Regions from separate parts of the Brevibacillus sp. SKDU10 genome, predicted to be linked through region 1. Evidence: riboswitches for the same ligand, from Rfam matches in the RefSeq annotation. Region 1 holds a riboswitch; each other region holds the start of a gene.

Region 1 (4,650 bases):
AAGGAATTCATGCGACCATGAGGAATGTGGAACTTAGCTCCAGCTACATGGGCAATTCCGTGATTTAGACCCAGTGATGTAACATTAAAGGCCATCCCTGCAAGGCATGAAGCATTGTGCATTTTTTCACGTGCCTCTAAATCATTACCATCCTTGTATGCTCTTACTAAATATTCAAAGACAAGCTTCATCGCCTTTTCCGCAAGAGCATCAGAAATATCATTTGCTTTGGTAGACACAAACGCCTCGATGGCATGCGTCAAAACATCCATTCCCGTATCGGCTGTAATAAAATCAGGAACACTTTTTACCAGCTCTGGGTCTAAAATAGCTTCTTCTGGCGTCATATCATTCGACACTAGAGGATACTTAATATTTTTTTGCTGATCACTAATAACAGAAAATGCGGTTACCTCTGATCCTGTTCCACTTGTTGTCGGAATCGCAATGAAAGGAAGGTCTTTTTGGTTCGACACTTGTTTCGCAAAATATTTCATTGCTTTCGCTGCATCGATAGCTGAGCCTCCTCCTAGTGCAACAATCGTATCCGTTTCAAACTCACTGAGGGCTTTCATTCCACTTACAACAACCTCGATTGGCGGGTCTGGAACGATATCACTAAAAACCATGTGCTTATTACTTTCGTCAATTTGGTCAATGACATGCTGAATCATTCCCGATTGAACCATAAAAGGGTCTGTGACAATAAAAATTCGTTTTTCTTTCAGATCCTGCAGACGATTTAAAGCGCCTTGTCCCATGTAAATATCTGTTTTAAAACTAACCTTATCCATGCTGACACCTCCATTTGGAATAAAAAAAGAGGCTTTTTAGAAGGGAGCATACCCTTTAAAAGCCTCTTTGCTATCTACATAAGTAACACGTCTTTGTGTAACCTGTATTCTGTTTTCTACCAATACTGTACTACTATATTTACCATATAGTCAACTATGTATTGATTGTTATTTTTAAAAACACTATACACGTCTTTGTGTATAAAAACCTTTTACGTCAAAGGTTTGATATGATTCGGCAAGCACTACTTTGTGCCTGTTCAGATTGTCAAGACTTAGCAAAATGTTGATTTATCAATTTGTTCAACAAAGGAAGTAAAAGAGGTGCGAGTACGAAATAAAAAACAAAATTCCCAATTGCATGCATCGTATCATAGGAGACTCCTGCTAGATAATAAGCAAGAAAATAAGATGAACCGTAAAGCGGTATCTGACAAAGAGAGTTAATAAACCCGTAAAGCATTCCTGTAAATCCGGCGTATATGGCCATCACGAACAAGGAAAGCTTTGGAAACACAGGACGTATAAATATGCCGGTTACCACGACAATTACACAGTACGCAACGATCTGCGGGATAATCCAAATCCCGATTCCCAGAACCATATTTGACAAAATCATCACAATTATCGCAAGCAACAAACCATATCGAAGTCCCATGAGAATTGTCATAAGAATGACAAATGTTGTCACGGGCTGTACGTTAGGTATGGACGACAGTGCAATCCGGCCAGCAACAGACAAGGCAGCTAAGATAGCTAGCAGCGTTATGCCTCTTACACTGGATAGGGGTGCTTTGTGTATTTGGTAGTTAGGAGGCATGTAAATCCCACTTAATGACATCGCCATCTTTGACTTTAAGATCCTTGGCTCCTGTAACCGCTGGTGCTCCGTTCACTTCGTATAGCCAATACTTTTTCTCTGCTGGATTTTGCTTCACATTCTCAATTGACGTGATAAATCCATTATCGTCTTCCACTTTAAAATTGGTTTTCATCAACTCATACAAGGTTTGATCCCCTTTGAATTGAATTGTTTTTTCAGCAATTTTGGTTTTGCCCTGATCGCTTGAAACTTCCACAACGATCTTGTTTTCAACCTTTTCTTCTGCTGCTGTGTTTTGTGCTGCATCATTATTTGAACAACCCACTACACTTACCATCGCAAGTGCAATAAGTAAGGCGATTTGACAAACTCTTCTTACCATATTCGCTCCTTTCTCCATTAAAAAAGTCTAGTGAGGCGGGAACATCACTAGACATGGACTAACCACTTTCGCCTCGAAATGGTTAGCCTTTCAGTAGTTTTTAGGCAAAAGACCTGACTTAAGACCGGAAAACAGTCTATCACAGTGGCGGGACCGCGTTGGATTTGCACCAAACTTCCATTGCCTAAAACTATTATTATTTACGTTAATGAGGTGTGACCCATTTGAAAATATTATAGCATAAGAAATGGACTTGACAATCATACTGTTGTGACAAAATATAGTTGTATTCTTCCATATTTTAAGACAGTTGACGTAAAATTCCCCGAGCAATATGAACGCCGCATGCTCCTGCTTGCGCAAGCCCTCGCGTTAACCCTGCTCCATCACCGCCTGCATATAAACCAATAATTTCTGTTTCAAAATGGGGATTCAAATATGGACGTGCTGAATAGAATTTCGCTTCTACTCCATAAAACATCGTGTGTTCACTTGCAATGCCCGGCGTAACATGATCGAGTGCCTCCACCATTTCAATTAAGCTTTTCATTGTATTATATGGTAATACTAAGCCGAGATCACCTGGTACGGCTTCTTTTAACGTTGGCTCAATAAATCCCTCTTTCAGTCGTTTTTCTGTAGATCGCCGACCACGTTTTATATCGCCAAAGCGCTGTACAATCACGGAGCCGTTAGAAAGATCATTCGCTCGCCTTGACACCTCTTTAGCGTATTCGTTTGGCTTATCAAATGGTTCTGTAAAGACATGAGACACAAGCAGAGCAAAGTTCGTGTTAGGGGACCCCAGCTTCTCATCCTTGTATGCATGCCCGTTAGCCGCCATCACGCCGCTGTGATTTTCTACAACTACATGACCGCTTGGGTTGGAACAAAAGCTTCGCACAATTTGATCCGTAGAAGATTTGAACAAGAACTTCCCTTCATATAGATGCTTATTGATTTCTTCCATGACTACATTGGTCGTTTCTACACGAACCCCCACATCTACTTGATTGTTACTCAATCGCAGACCCTGTTTTTTCAAAATCTCGCCGAACCATTGCGAGCCGTCTCGGCCAGGAGCAATAACGATTTTGTTCGCTCGGTACTCCTGACCCTTTTTACAGGTAATTCCGCGAATTTCTTTACCATTTTCCGTTTTCTCAACAATGATATCTTCCACTTCCTGCTTAAACATCATTGTGATTTTTGGTTCTAGCTCTTCGCAGATACTTTTCAAAATCTCTAAGTTTTGTTCCGTACCTAAATGGCGGACATTTGCACGCAGTAGTTTCAGTCCAACGGCTTGCCCCTTACGTTCTATATCACGGACTGCCTCCGTAGTTGGATCGGTTATATTGGAGGTTGCTCCGTGTTTTAAATTAATATCATCAACATATTTAATCAGTTCAAGCACTTCAGAAGGTGCTAAATAATCGGTCATCCAGCCACCGAATTCTGTCGTGATGTTAAATTTTCCATCTGAATAAGCTCCTGCTCCACCAAATCCGTTGGTAATTGAGCAGGCTGGCAAGCAACCACTAAAATCCTTTCGACCTGCTGGAGGCGGACATTTACTGATTTTTTTCTCAAGGATGGGACAGCGACGCGAGTAAATATTATGTCCTTTCTCAATCAACAGGATCTGTAAATCAGGTTTTTTATGGATTAATTCATATGCCGTAAAAATTCCTGCTGGACCAGCTCCGACAATGATAACATCATAATTCATAGATGTTGCCCCCTTGAAAATGTTAGGAAATTACAAGCCTTATTGATTATAACATTGCTTCTTAAATAATCAAGAAATAATCCGAACATTTTTATATAATATTTATTTTTTGTTCGTATTATTGATTTGTAATTGTTGTTGAGAAAAAATATAATTAAACGATATTTCCTTCTTAATCCTTTCATTTCTAGATTGATATATAAGACAGAAAATTAGTACAATGATTAAAAAGACGAAAAAGGAGAGAACCTACTCGTGCATGCTGAACCAATTCTTACTTTAAACAAGGTAAGCTGGAAACGCGGTGATACACCTATTCTTAAAGAAATAAGCTGGAACATTCATTCTCAAGAGCATTGGTGTCTACTCGGTCTAAATGGATCAGGTAAATCAACCATCCTACAGCTTCTAAACGGTTATATTTGGCCTACTTCTGGAGAAATTGAGGTTCTTGGGAAAAAATTCGGTACCTATGACTTGCGACAGTTACGCAAAGAAATCGGCCTTGTCAGTAGTTCTCTGCAACAACAGCTTCGAGGCGGCGATACCGCGCTAGATATTGTATTATCTGGTAAACACGCTTCTTTAAGCCTTTACGAGCCAAAGATTCAAGAAGAGATAGAGCAGGCAAAAGCTCTATTAGAACAATTTGGTTGCACTCATTTAGAGCATCGTCCCTATCAGGTTTTGTCACAAGGGGAACGTCAGCGTATTTTATTAGCCCGTGCCCTAATGGCATCCCCACGATTGTTGATTTTAGATGAGCCTACAACGGGTCTTGATTTTATAGCTCGTGAACAATTATTACTGTACGTTGAAACAATGGCGAAACAGCCTAATTCTCCCACCATTATCTACGTCACCCATCATATAGAAGAAATTTTGCCTTGCTTTACTCATACGCTCTTACTCAAGGATG
Region 2 (4,650 bases), on a different contig from region 1:
TCGAATACAGCAAGTTTTCTAAATTGACAAAGATCGCAGTTGGCTAATGCCCGTCCCTGTAATGCTTCTATAGAACGATCTACTACAATTTGTTCTAGCAGTTCATGGAACCCTAATGCCTCGCTCATCGAGGCATGTATATCAGGGAAGTCCTGATGAAACTGTTGTAAGTTTTCTTCTAAACGTTTTAACAGGATACCCGTAAATAGCAAATAAGGAAGGACATAAATCTGCTTAGCTCCCTGTCTTACACAACGGACTAATCCTTCTTCCACTGTCGGATAGGTAACGCCCATGTACGCCACTTCAACGTTACCTACCCCTGTACTCTCCCATAACAAGCGGGCTATTTTACAAAGATCGCTGTTTGCATCTGAATCACTGCTACCACGACCTACTAAAAGAATGGCACTATCCTTGTTAGCCGGTTCTAGCGGTGTATAGGTAGTTGTATGTTGTAGACGATCCCGCAAAATTTGCACCATATCCTCGTGAACACCTATGGGACGCCCATAGCGAAAATCTACATGGGGATATTTCGCCTTAGCTTCGTCTATTTCATGAGGGATGTGCAGTTTAGCATGGGCTGCTTGAAACAGCATTAAAGGTACCATTGCTACAGTGGTAGCGCCACGTTCTACTATTTTTTGCACGCCCTGCATAATGGTTGGTCTGGTTAACTCCAAGAAACAAGTCTCATACAGTGTCACGTCTGTTTGTTCCTGTAACAATTCCGTAACTCGCTGTGTAAACTGTAGAAGATGCTCATTTCCCTCGGCATCTCTGCTACCATGACCGATAAAAAGTATTCCGTTCAAAAAATTCCCCCCCCTTAATCTCCACACGGTTCTTCGATCTGCAATGGAGCTACGAATTCCTGATAGCGGTATTCAAGTACCTGCCCTGTACGTTTAAAGAATTTATGGAATCGTTCCTCGATATGACCCTTTGCCTTGTACTCATCCACAATCCGTTCTACAAGTCCAATGATCTGATCTTCTGGAACTCCCTCAGCTATACGTTGTCCAGGATGAGCGTTACGTCCGATGCGCTTGCCACCTAAAAACACATCATATGCGCCACGTCGGTATACAAGACCAATGTCTTCCATAACTGCACCGTAGCAAGCCATTCCGCAGCCGTTAAAGCCAATTTTTAAATCCTTTGGCACAGCTAGACCATCTAATCGTCTGCCTAATTCCTCAGCTACAGGGATCGATTCATCCTTTTCTAAATCACAAAAATCACAAGCTTTCACCTGCGCACTAGCCCCGATCGGAAACAATTGAAAGCCGACTGCTCTTAATTGTTGCGTGACCTGCTCTGGATCTACCTGCGGTAAGCGAAGAATAATTTGATGCTCAATGCTGTACATCATTTCTCCGCCATCCTTGGTCAAATCGGCCAGTAGACGCATTTGCTCAGAGGTAAAATTCTTACGAGCTACACCAGGCGAAACTCCTAGCTCTAAAATATCAACAACTCCGCTAAACGGGCGAGGTGGTGGAGTGATACCCTGATTTAACTCTAATGCTGTCTTTTCATCAACGCACGCAAGCGCTTCCATCGCTAATTGAAAGGCCTTTACCGCTTGTTTAGGAGCTTGAAAGCTCTCTGCCTCTGCCTGAAAAGAATTCTGTTCTACTTCCCCTGAGAATCGCCTGGGATTTGAAAGGGCTTCCATTGCCGCTGATGGTGCGGAATCAGAAACCTGAGCTTCTTGTATTGTAGCCTTCGGTGAAGTCGCTACAGCCACTTCTTGCACAGAAGATGACTCAGATACCGGATTTCCACTCTGAGGCTGGCTGTGAAGCGCCCAAGGCTCTGCCTTCTCCTGCAAGCGTTCATGAGGTTTTAACGGTTGATCCATGCGATTTAACGTATATTTACGTTGATATCCGCGCGGAGTAATAATTTTTTGGTCGTAAACAAAGGTAGTCGAGTTCCCGATGATTACTGTTGTCAGCATTCCAATTTCATGCTGCAGCATGTCTGCAAGTGTTGTAATTACAACATGCTCTCGATCTCTATAGGCGCTCTTTACGATTCCTACAGGCGTTTTTGGAGAACGATATTTTAATAATATTTGCTGTGTTTCTACAATTTGTCGTGTACGGCGACCACTGCGCGGGTTATACAGCGCAATGACAAAATCAGCAGAAGCGGCTGCTTCTACACGCTTAGCAATCGTTGCCCACGGTGTAAGATGGTCACTCAAGCTGATTGTGCAAGCGTCATGCATGATTGGAGCACCCAATAAAGACGCGCAAGACTGAATGGATGAAATACCAGGTACAACCTCTACCTTCACCCCAGCAGATTCCGTCCAGCCTTTTTCTACTAGGACTTCATAAACTAGTCCGGCCATGCCGTATACCCCAGCATCCCCACTAGAAATAACGCCAACAACTTGACCTAACTCAGCCAATCTTACCGCTTCTTGAGCGCGGCTAACCTCTTCTGTCATCCCAGTACGCACGACACTTTTGTCTGAAATAAGCTCTCGAATTAAATCTACATAAGTGTTGTAGCCAATTATCACTTCGCATTCCAGGATAGCCTCTTTTGCCCGATGCGTAATGTGATCATGATGTCCTGGTCCAAAGCCAATTAGTAGAATTTTTCCTTTCTCCATCTACTCCAAGCCCCCTATCCTTATTTGCAATCGACCTTACATTTTTATACAATAAAAAAAACAGCGCTTCCCCGTCTGACTTACGTGAGAAGTGCTGTTATGATGAGCTTGTTATTTTTTGAAAAGGAGTATCCCCTTCTGCAGCAAAACTGCTCTCATAACACCTCCCCATCTGCCGTAGGTCTGACGGTGTTGTTAGAATAAAGAGGGTAGCCTGACTCTTGGAATATCCTGCTCCTTTTCGTCTTCTGAAAATTTGTAATATCCAGTGACAAAAACGGGCTCTCCAATTACAGTGGCGGGACCGTGTTGGATTTTCACCAACTTCCCCTTGTGAATCGTTTCTCATGTAACAATTCCTTTATTCCCAAGCTTATGTGATTACTTCTATCATAATCCAATTTGCATTTTATTGTCCATACTTTTCTGTCTAGCCCACACGGGACTGGACAAGTGGTCAAAGAAGATCGTATACTGACATACTATTAGAAATCTTCTTTTTTTATGCATAGAGGAAAATATATTTGAATATACAGTATCATAATTAACATATTATAGAAAGGTTGTTAAAACATGTCCCTCTTACACACCTTACAACAACGTCAAGCTATACGCGCCTGCGATGGTCGCCCTGTAGAAAAAGAAAAGATTGAAAAGCTACTGGAAGCAGCTATATTAGCACCTAATGATCGCTTGCGAGAGCCTTGGCACTTCTATGTCATTCAAGGTGCTGCTAAGGAACGGTTTAACCAGCTAGCTCAGGATTTCTTGCTTGAACGCTTTCCTACCAAACCTCATTTAGTAGAAGAGTCCATGAAGAATGTTCTGGCTACCCCTCTCATTATAGTCGCTACATCACAAATCATAGAAGGCGACGAAGCTTCTTCGCTTGATAATGATTATGCTGTAAGCTGCGCTATTCATTCGATGTGGCTGATGGCTTCTGAGCTAGGTCTAGGTTTTGTGTGGCGTACGCGTGGTGTAGGTTTAGCTAGAGATGAACGTCTCAAAGCCTTCTTGTCCCTATCTGATCAAGAAAAAGTGATTGGTTCCTTATTTATTGGCTATCCAACTGATGAAGCCACACCTCGAACTGCTCGAAAGCCTTTCACGCAAAAAACAACCTGGGTTGAGTAAAGCTTTGGTATATTTCGAAAGGTTACAAAAAGGTTACATTTTTCCCCGCTTTGTTGTAACATTTTCCTCACCTGCTACGTATTATTTTTATAGTAGGTGATGATACATATGACAAACCACATGACTTTTGCCATACTGGTGGGCTTGTGTGCGACAGCGGGACTTTTTTTATTTCGACGCGCTGTGACGAGTGGAGATCGACAGCAAGGTGGATTCTGGATTAATGGTCTAGCTATCGCTATTGCAACTTTGCTGGTTTTATTCTCAAGCGCCATCGTCGTGTTCTTATTGGTTACGATTCTCTGGACAGTCGGCACTCTATTTCCTATGTTTGTCGACAAATCTGATTTCTGGACACTCGTTTCCTTTGCAGTCGTCTCCTTTTTCATGTTAATGCTGTACGAACTAATTCTTGAACCAGTCCTTTTATACATAATGCAAAGACTACATATCTCAAGAAATTGGAAATTGATACCTGAAATTTTAGCAACGACCTTCATTTTTTATCTCGTGCACACCACATGGATTCCTGATGTCTTGTTAACACCATTAACTCCTTTATTTGTTGGCTTATTAGCTGTAACAGTCGATTATTTTTTAGAGCGCATCATGGGTGAGAGAAGGTAAAAATGCAGACACGACAAAAAGCACCTCTTAGTTTGCGAATTTCGCAACATGACAGAAGGTGCTTTTTATCTGTCTTTTCCTCGTACAAAAAGGCGTTTCTGCCAGCTACAGAAACGCTTCAACTGTTCTTCCATTCTTTTTTATATGTATGTTCTCCCGTTTTACAGCAGATGCACTTAGCGTGTCGTCCCTGTTTTTCCCTGTTTCTTCTGCTGTAAGCGGTATTGAGTAGGTGTACAACCTGTTTCTTT
Region 3 (4,650 bases), on a different contig from region 1:
TATTTCTTGCAAAAAATGGTAGGCGGCGTCTGCTGGATTGATAATCAGCGTCTAATCCATTATGAAGGAACCTATGAGGAAGCGAGAGAAAAGCGCAGAAAGCACCGATTCGTTACCAATCATACAATAGGAGTGCACAAGCAAAAAGACAAGATCGCAAAAGGAATACAAGACAAAACGCAGAGTCATACTGATCGGCAACAAAAGGGACGATGTGACCAGGCTGAAACGGTAGATCTTGTACTTCAAACAAAGCAAACAGAGAATGAAGATCTGGCACTGGCTAATTCTCTCCCTAAAGCGAAAGTTCCTAAAGTGAATGCATTTAAGCTTCAGCAATTGGAAGCAAAGATCGCTCGAAAAGAGGAGCAATGTAAGGCGTGGCAGCGAGAAATGGAGCAAGCTAAGGATGACTATGTACAGCTAGTCCACTACCAGAATCAACTAGAAGCACAAGAACAAGAGATCAAACAGCTCTATGAAATGTGGTACGCCATGCAAGGGAAAGAATAGATTGGCCCCAGAATAGTAAGTAAATAGGAGCAGGCAGCTATCTTTCAAAGAGAAGGATGCTGCCTGTTTTTTTGTATGTCTTAGCATAACGGGAGGATCGTGTAACGAATAAGATTGGGTGCAGCTTTGACGTTGTAGGTATTTTCATGTAACGAAGAGGGGGCGTTTCATTACAATTTACTGGTTGTTCGATTGACTGCTTGACTCAACGCATCATCGAGTACATGGGCGTATTGCATCGTCGTATCTATTTTTGAATGTCCTAATTGAGCTTGAAGCTGATGAGGATCAGGGTTTAAGCGCAAAAATTGGGTAGCAAAGCTATGACGTAATTTATGTACAGAAATGTCCGGCATTCCGAATGCACTTCCATATTTTTTAACTAATTTTTGAACGGAACGTAGATCGATGCGGTGTCCGATTGGGTTCGTAGGTGATACCGTGAGAAATAACGCGTCCTCATGAGCAGGCGGCTGATACTTTTGGCGTGTATTCAAATAACGAAGCAAATATTCCTTTCCCCAGTCACTGAAGAATGGAGCATCCTCTTTTTTGCCTTTTCGAATCATTAAGACCTGATTTTTTTCCAAGACCACATTTTGTAGGTTCAAATTAACAATTTCAGAGACACGAAATCCGCCAGAAAGGATTAGAGCGATAATGGCTACATCGCGATCCCGATTTCGATAGTGAAAATGTAGCTTTTTCTTGGTATCACAAAACTCTAGGTAGCCATGATATACAAAATCGACAAACTTTTGGATTTGGTCATCTATTAAAATCTTAGAGCGGATAGCGTTTGCACGAGCAAGCGGTGTAACCTCTTCTACATGTAACTCAATTTTTGCCATCACGTTTCGCTTCAAGTAAGATTCGCCATGTTCATCCTCTGAGAGTGCAGATAAATAGTAAAACAGGGATTTTAAACTAGAAAGCTTGCGAGATATTGTCAAATCACTGTATTCTTTTTTTGCACTTTTAGTGGGTTTTGTTAATAGCAACGAACGCTCAAATAAGTGAGAGTCCTGTAAGTAGAGAAGATAGGCTTCGACGGTTTCTTTGCGTAGTCCCTCTAATTCATCGAGTCTAATTTCGCTCATTTCCTGGGCGGTGGAAAGGCCCTCTGCCATTAGCCACCGAAAAAAGAATTCAAAATCACGCAAATAGCCGAGTAAAGTGGAGACCGAAGCGCGCTTTGATCTTTTGTGATCCACATATTTTTCAACAAACCAAGGAAAAGAAGGGATTTTCTCAAGGAGTTGCAAGGAATCCCGTTGTTTTGTAACAGACATGAGAATGACCACCATCCTTTGCTCAACTTCGTCTATTAAAATAAATACATATAAACATGTTATCAAAATGACTTTATACTGGTACAATGATATATCTGTAAGGGATGTAGATTGCTTACTTCAATTATAGAACATTTGTTCTTATGAAACAAGCTAATTATGGATAATTGTGTTAGCCTCTACGCCTGTTTGTTGAAGTCTAGTTATGAGTTTCCCAGTAATAGTTACGTTACTAGGTAAGCTGTAACAGTCTGAGTGGATGCTCTGTTATATAAGAATAGGAGTGTAGTTATGAGCTGGAAAAACATATAAAAGAGGCATTTTTGCATGAAATCTAGCTTGTTTTTCTGTCTATTTATGAGCCGAGTTTTATTTTTAACTCGTAGGCATTTTGTATCTTGCTCTTTTGATAGAAACATTGTATGCTAGGTGACAAGACTACATTTAGTGTCTCATATGAATGTTATATACTACATACTGATAAAAAGTTACTTTACCGCCGAGAATTAGGTGTCATTTTGCGACTTAATAGGGAATCTGGTGAAATTCCAGAGCTGTCCCCGCAACTGTAAGTGTGGATGAAATGAGCAAAACCACTGTATAAGCATGTCTCAGGCGACTTATATGGGAAGGGCTCAAAGTAAAGTGAAACACAAGTCAGTAGACCTGCCCATTCTCTTAGTTTCGCATCTTCGGGGAGTGGGAAGTTGAAACGGTACGGGGATTAAATAGTAGCGGCTATTTGCTTTGCTATTTTTTCTTTGTTGTGCCGTTTTAAAGCTCACCCATGAAGGGATGAGCTTTTTATGTTGGCAAAAAGTTACATTTATCAGCAGTCAGCTTGCTACCATCTTATGTCCTTTATACCTGAAAGGGGGGTGTATCGATGCTGATCGTATATGATTCCAAAACAGGAAATGTGAAACGCTTCGTCCAAAAACTAGATTTTCGCTGTATACAAATTTCCGATGATATCGTCATAAACGAACCTTTCATTCTGATTACATATACAACGGGATTTGGACAAGTTCCTGAAACGACACGACAATTTCTAACGCAACACTCTCAATGGATGAAGGGAGTTGCAGCTAGCGGGAACATGAATTGGGGGACTCGCTACGGACTTGCAGCTGACCAGATAGCCGAACAATACAATGTACCATTGGTCATGAAATTTGAATTGAGCGGTACCAAACGAGATGTAGAAACTTTTAAGCAGGAGGTATTTCACTTTGTCCACGCAACTACCACAATGGATCACGTTGAACAACGAAATTATGGTGAAGAAAGACGGGAAATTTCAGTTTCATAAAGATTTAGAGGCAGCGAAGAGTTATTTCGTTGATTACGTAAATCAGAATACGGTCTTTTTCCATAACTTACGTGAGAAGATTAACTACTTAATTGAAAATGACTACTATGAAGCTGAAGTGTTTGAAGGCTATGAATTTGCCGATGTCGAACGGGTCTATCGCTATGTATATGATAAAAAATTCCGCTTCCCATCCTTCATGAGTGCATTCAAGTTTTATAATAATTATGCGATGAAAACGAACGATGGAAGCAAATTCCTTGAACGTTACGAGGATCGAATTGCTGTAGTTGCCTTGTTCCTAGCAAAAGGGGATAGCGAAAAAGCACTGCAATTTGCAGACCTGTTAATCTCACAAGAATATCAGCCTGCTACTCCTACCTTCTTGAATGCAGGTAAAAAACGTCGCGGGGAGCTAGTTAGCTGTTTCTTGCTTGAGGTAGATGATTCAATGAATTCGATTGGGTTCTCTATTAATTCAGCCTTGCAATTAAGCAAAATTGGCGGCGGTGTAAGCTTGAACCTGAGCAAAATCCGTGCCGCTGGCGAGCAAATCAAAGGACTAGATGGTAAAGCTAGCGGGGTTCTTCCTGTAATGAAGCTGTTTGAGGATGCATTCTCATATGCAAATCAGCTTGGTCAACGCGATGGTAGTGGAGTTGTTTATCTCAATATTTTCCATGCTGACATTCAAGAATTCTTAGATACCAAAAAAATCAACAGCGATGAGAAAATCAGAATAAAAACCTTATCACTTGGCGTTGTTACACCTAATAAATTCTTTGAGCTAGTAGAAAAAGATAAAGACATGTACTTATTCTATCCTCATACTGTGTTCAAAGAGTACGGGCAGCACTTAGACGATATGGACATCACCAGCATGTATGACGAGCTGGTCAATAACCCGCGTGTACGTAAGAAAAAAATCGGCGCACGTGATCTGATCATGAAATTAGCTCAAATCCAGATGGAATCTGGTTACCCATATATTATGTATGTTGATAATGTTAATGAATATCACGCATTAAAAGAGATTGGCCGAGTTAAATTTTCTAATCTATGCAGTGAAATCGCTCAGCTTAGTGAAGTTTCCACCATTAATGATTATGGGGTGGAGGATGTTATTAACCGCGATATCTCTTGCAACCTTGGCTCTCTTAACATTGTAAATGTAATGGCGAATAAGAGAATGAGAGACACGATTCATCTAGCAATGGATGCTCTGACAGAGGTGAGTGACCGTACAAATATTTCGATCGTTCCATCTGTGGCAAAGGCAAACCGAGAGCTTCATTCTGTTGGCTTGGGAGCTATGAATCTACACGGATTCTTGGCTAAAAATAAGATTCCTTATGAGTCAAAAGAAGCGATTGACTTCGCGCGTACATTCTTTATGATCTTGAATTTTTATTCATTAGAACGTTCTATGCTAATTGCAAAAGAGAGAGGAATTACTTTCCAAGATTTCGAGCACAGTGAATATGCATCCGGTAGCTATTTCGAACGTTATAAGCAGCACGATTATTCACCAAA
Region 4 (4,650 bases), on a different contig from region 1:
AATAACGAAGTCAGGATCTACACTTAGAAAGACTTCTAAGGAAGGATATTGCTTAGACAAAAGCTTGATTTGATCATATTTTTCCTTATATTCGGGCAAGACTTCGTCGTCAGGATAAGCTGTACCGACCATTACGTCTTCAACACCTAATGCTAGTAGCATTTCGGTCACATGCTGATTCATACTCACTACTCGCTTCGGTGCTTGTTCGAAGGTTAACGTATGCTCTCCATTTTTAATTTGAATCTTCTCAGCTACTGGTTGTGAATTAGTAGAAGCTGCCTGAGGAATCGTCCCATTTCCACAGCCACTTACTAGTAATGAAAGACCGGCAAAGATTGTAATCATCATCTTTTGACCTTTATGCAAAAGGCCTTGCTTCTTCGTAGTGGAGCTTTGCATAGTACGTTTGTTCATCTTGTTTTCCTACCTTTTCCTTTATTCAACAAATAACCTGATCTGGGATCATATAATGAATGTTCACTCTTCCTGTAACTGGATGAACGGTTACTTCTGTTTGAATCTTGTACACTCGTTCTAAAATTTCAGGCCGAAGAACTTCCTGAGGAGTTCCAGAGCAAACGATAACTCCTTTTTCTAGCATATAAAGACGATCGCAGAACATAGCGGCCAAATTTAAATCATGTAAGGCGGCCAATACGCTTTTTTGCTGTTGTTTCAGCAATTTGAGCATCCCTAATTGATGATGGATGTCCAAATGATTAGTCGGTTCATCCAGCAGTAACAGATCGGTCTCTTGTACAATTGCTCTTGCTAATAAGACGCGCTGCTTTTCTCCCCCGGATAAACTCAGATAACTCCGATCACCCATGTTCTGCAGGCCAACTTGAGCTAGAGCTTGCTCTACTAACGCTAGATCATGCTTATTCTCCTGCTCCCACATACTCTTGTGCGGAGAACGTCCCATCAGTACAAGCTCGTATACATTAAAATCAAATTGAATCTGCGTTTCTTGAACCACTGCACTCAGTTCTTTTGCTAATTGCTTCTGCTGGTATTGACCAAGCTCTCTTTCCAGTAAATAGATACTGCCTGTAGTGGGTAAAAGAGTCCGATATACCTGCTTAAGAAGAGTAGATTTACCACTACCATTCGGGCCAAGCAAGCCCACGAATTCTCCTTTTTGTACGTGTAAATCTATATCCTGCAAGATACATGTCCCTTGAATCTCATATCCAACTTGTTTTAACTCAACATGCTTGTCTACGTCCAATTTTGTAGGCACATTAGCTTCCTCCAAACGTATACGCCCTACGACGCAGCAGCCAGATAAAAAATGGACCGCCGCAAAGCGCTGTGACTATTCCTATCGGCAATTCTTCGGGGGCAATGATTAGTCTAGCCAATACATCCGCCCAGATCATAAAAATCGCTCCACCACAGGCACAAAGAGGGATTAGCCTCCTATGATCAGAACCCACCCACAAGCGAAAGATATGGGGTAACATTAAACCAACAAAGCCAATGCTACCGCTTACAGCAACCAGTAAGCCTGTAACGAGAGAAATCGTAATCAGTAGAATCTTACGCATATTTTCTGGATGTAAGCCAAGTAGCGTAGAGGTTTCTTCCCCTAGTATCAACAAATTTAGATTGCGTGCATTTACCCATAAGAATATAAAGAAAGCAAGTACTGCAATCGTTGGCAATACAAGTGACTCCCACTTGGCACGAGTGAAGCTTCCCATCATCCAGTACAGCACACTTGAAAGGCTTTCCGCTCTTGGTGCCAGCATAATAAAAAAACTAGTAAGCGCTGACAACATAATAGACACAGCTATTCCAGCTAACAACAAACGTATTAGCTGCACCCTTCCGCCTACCAAAGACAAAAGAAACACCAATATAACGGAAGCCAAAGCACCTAAAAAGGCCGCTAAAGAAAGCGCATACGAACCAAATACTCCCAAACTACCAAATAACAGCACTGCTGTTGCTCCCACCGATGCCCCTGATGATACGCCTAAGATATATGGATCAGCTAAAGGATTACGAATCAATGCCTGAATGGCTATCCCAACAATAGACAACCCGGCACCTACAACCGCAGATAATAAAACACGTGGCAGTCGAATATCCCAAACAATATGCATCTGCGCGTTAGACACGTCTGTCCCTACCCATTGTTGTACAAAAGGAACATGTGAGCCTATGACCTTCCAAACGGTAACTGGGTCAATTTGTACTGGTCCCAGCATGATTGCAACCGTCAGCGATAAAAATAATACCACGCCGCTTCCCATCAATTTCGCTATCCAATTTTTTGTATATTGCGTACCGATGCTGTTTACTGACCTTGGGGCTGTCGTGGCGGTTTGTTGCATGCTTCTCCCCCCTATTTAAAACAAAGTAACAAAATGAAACTACTAACTCAGTGATCACCCAAGCTTCAAGTGCAGGTGGCACCGCAATTGGACCTCTACGCCCCGCTAACATGTTATTACTTAAAGATTCGCACAAAAAAGCATCCGTTCCAAAAGGAGACAGATGCTTGGGTTTTTGGACAAACCAATTCCTATAGGTGTATGTACACTATCATCATACGACCTACCCAAACACCTGCCCATCCTCGTGGGAGTGTTACATCTTACGGCAGGTCTCCTGGCTCATGAATCCTCGCAAGCATCCTCCCTTCCCATTCTCTGCAAAAGCGAACAGTGGTGTATCGGATGTTGCTCCTCATTTACAGTGGCGGGACCGCATCGGATTTTCACCGAACTTCCCTTTTAAGTCTGATCCTGAAATCAAACACCGTAACATGGCTATAAATCTGTTGTAATTGTTTGTGAGTGTAACACGATTTGGTGGAACATGGCAAGGCAATGGTTAATTTGTGATAGGTTTGTAAGAACTTTGTAAAATATTTACGTAATGTTTGAAGTTTGGTAGTAATCAGTCAGTGGATTGTTTACATAATGTTAATTATGTTATTTAATTTATATCAAAATTTCTTTTCTTTCTCATTTTATTCACGCTTCGTTTCTATCTTTCCATGAATGTAATAGGAAAGGCAAAAAAGCCATCCAATTAAGGATAGCTTACCTTTCATGTAAGTTGCAATCAATTTTATACCCCTGCCATTATCAGGTTCCTGTCATATAGCCTAAGCATTAGCCCCTTGATGATTTTAGTAACTTGGCTGGACAAGGTTCCTATTATAAGGGCTTCTGTATCGACCCTTGTTAGCTCTGTAAGAAAGGTTTTACCCCTTCTATCATTTTTTTTAAGCTTTGAGCCCCCTTCTCATATTCCTTTTTGGCCACGTTATTTTTTGTTTCAAGTGAAAAAGTCTCCAAATCTGCTTGGCATTTTTTCAACGTAGACAATGTCAATGGTTTTTCCTGAGGGACTGGTACAGTAATTTGGTCATCATATAAATCTACATTCAATTGCCCATAACTGTCTACTTGTCCTATATAAACGTTTTCCAATGGTATTCCCATCTTATTGAGAGTTGTGTGGAGCCATCTTTTCGACAATCCTGTGGTTGCCAAAGGCTCTAACATGACATTCCCATCCAAAATGACCGTTTGAGGCTCTCGGCTTGGAGCTCCTTGGATATTCAGATCTTTGGCAGTAAGCGGTTGATTTTCTTTTTTGAGCAGGACACTAATCTGACCGTTCTGCTCTAATAGCGCATACTCAACATCTGCAATTGAGAATACATTTTTTAAGCGCAATTGTTCTAACAATTCCTCACCAGTATAATTCTCTTTCTTGAGATTATCCTCCATAATTTTCCCATCTTTGATCAGTACACGAGCATTTCCTTCAACTATATCGCTCACTGTCTTACTTTTGACCGATAGATAACTGAGAAGAAATGAAATAAGGGCCCAAATGATCATGCTAACGAATCCGTTCAAAAACCTATCATCAACGTCAGCAGAAATGAATCCCGCAATAGAGCCAATCGTAACACCTACAATATATTCAAAAAAAGTGGCTTGGGCAATTTGGCGTTTTCCCATTAAACGGGTCAAGAACAATAAAGTAAAAAGCGTAACGATTGACCTAATAACAATCTCCCAGAATTCAGGCATAAATATCCTCCCTAGTAACATCTAATCCTTCTATGTATTTAGATTGTGTTACTTTGTTGGTTTTTATCTATAAAAGTCAGGTATAAAAACTGGCTTTGTATTCCAAATTAACTTTGACTACATCAATAAAGGAGTTAACAATGGCTACAAAAAACAGTAAATTAACCGCAACTCAAATCGAATATCAAGCCTTTGCAAAAGCGTTAGAGCCTCCACGACCTGTGCTTAAAAATACCATTCGGGCTTTTTGGGTTGGTGGTTTGATTTGTTTACTTGGACAATTTATTCAAACCTTTTTCATTCACTTTTTTCACTTTGATGAAAAAAGCGCTGGAAACCCAACCTCTGCTGTCCTAATCGCCATTTCTGTTCTCCTAACTGGTTTTGGCGTATACGACAAGCTTGCACAATTCGGAGGTGCTGGAACTGCTGTTCCTGTTACCGGTTTTGCCAATTCGATTGCTTCAGCAGCTATTGAACACAAAAGTGAAGGATATGTACTTGGTGTGGGCGGCAACATGTTTAAATTAGCAGGCTCTGTTATCGTTTTTGGTGTAGTTGCCGCATTTTTCATCGCGTTAGTAAA

Evidence for each region. Region 1 has a riboswitch for cobalamin ahead of AYJ08_RS10015 (DUF4430 domain-containing protein). Riboswitches for the same ligand answer to the same signal wherever they lie in the genome.
Region 2: linked by a shared signal. The riboswitch ahead of cobJ (precorrin-3B C(17)-methyltransferase) and the one ahead of AYJ08_RS10015 (DUF4430 domain-containing protein) in region 1 are both predicted to bind cobalamin.
Region 3: linked by a shared signal. The riboswitch ahead of nrdI (class Ib ribonucleoside-diphosphate reductase assembly flavoprotein NrdI) and the one ahead of AYJ08_RS10015 (DUF4430 domain-containing protein) in region 1 are both predicted to bind cobalamin.
Region 4: linked by a shared signal. The riboswitch ahead of AYJ08_RS11660 (FecCD family ABC transporter permease) and the one ahead of AYJ08_RS10015 (DUF4430 domain-containing protein) in region 1 are both predicted to bind cobalamin.

The regions. Positions count from the first base shown of each region.
Region 1 covers NZ_LSSO01000146.1:22,776-27,425, forward strand. The annotation lists gene AYJ08_RS10005 (1-propanol dehydrogenase PduQ) at 1-794, opposite strand, end outside; gene AYJ08_RS10010 (hypothetical protein) at 1,063-1,614, opposite strand; gene AYJ08_RS10015 (DUF4430 domain-containing protein) at 1,604-1,999, opposite strand; adenosylcobalamin (AdoCbl) riboswitch at 2,052-2,204, opposite strand; gene AYJ08_RS10020 (NAD(P)/FAD-dependent oxidoreductase) at 2,301-3,731, opposite strand; gene AYJ08_RS10025 (ABC transporter ATP-binding protein) at 3,987-4,650, shown strand, end outside.
Region 2 covers NZ_LSSO01000149.1:71,861-76,510, reverse strand. The annotation lists gene AYJ08_RS11245 (sirohydrochlorin chelatase) at 1-818, opposite strand, end outside; gene cobJ (precorrin-3B C(17)-methyltransferase) at 833-2,635, opposite strand; cobalamin riboswitch at 2,823-3,014, opposite strand; gene AYJ08_RS11235 (nitroreductase family protein) at 3,209-3,772, shown strand; gene AYJ08_RS11230 (hypothetical protein) at 3,881-4,399, shown strand; gene AYJ08_RS11225 (bifunctional transcriptional activator/DNA repair enzyme AdaA) at 4,576-4,650, opposite strand, start outside.
Region 3 covers NZ_LSSO01000041.1:5,264-9,913, reverse strand. The annotation lists partial or broken gene AYJ08_RS03745 (ABC-F family ATP-binding cassette domain-containing protein) at 1-513, shown strand, start outside; gene xerS (tyrosine recombinase XerS) at 684-1,805, opposite strand; cobalamin riboswitch at 2,297-2,493, shown strand; gene nrdI (class Ib ribonucleoside-diphosphate reductase assembly flavoprotein NrdI) at 2,692-3,117, shown strand; gene nrdE (class 1b ribonucleoside-diphosphate reductase subunit alpha) at 3,083-4,650, shown strand, end outside.
Region 4 covers NZ_LSSO01000151.1:3,770-8,419, forward strand. The annotation lists gene AYJ08_RS11650 (ABC transporter substrate-binding protein) at 1-417, opposite strand, end outside; gene AYJ08_RS11655 (ABC transporter ATP-binding protein) at 443-1,246, opposite strand; gene AYJ08_RS11660 (FecCD family ABC transporter permease) at 1,248-2,345, opposite strand; cobalamin riboswitch at 2,596-2,792, opposite strand; gene AYJ08_RS11665 (DUF421 domain-containing protein) at 3,204-4,064, opposite strand; gene spoVAC (stage V sporulation protein AC) at 4,205-4,650, shown strand, end outside.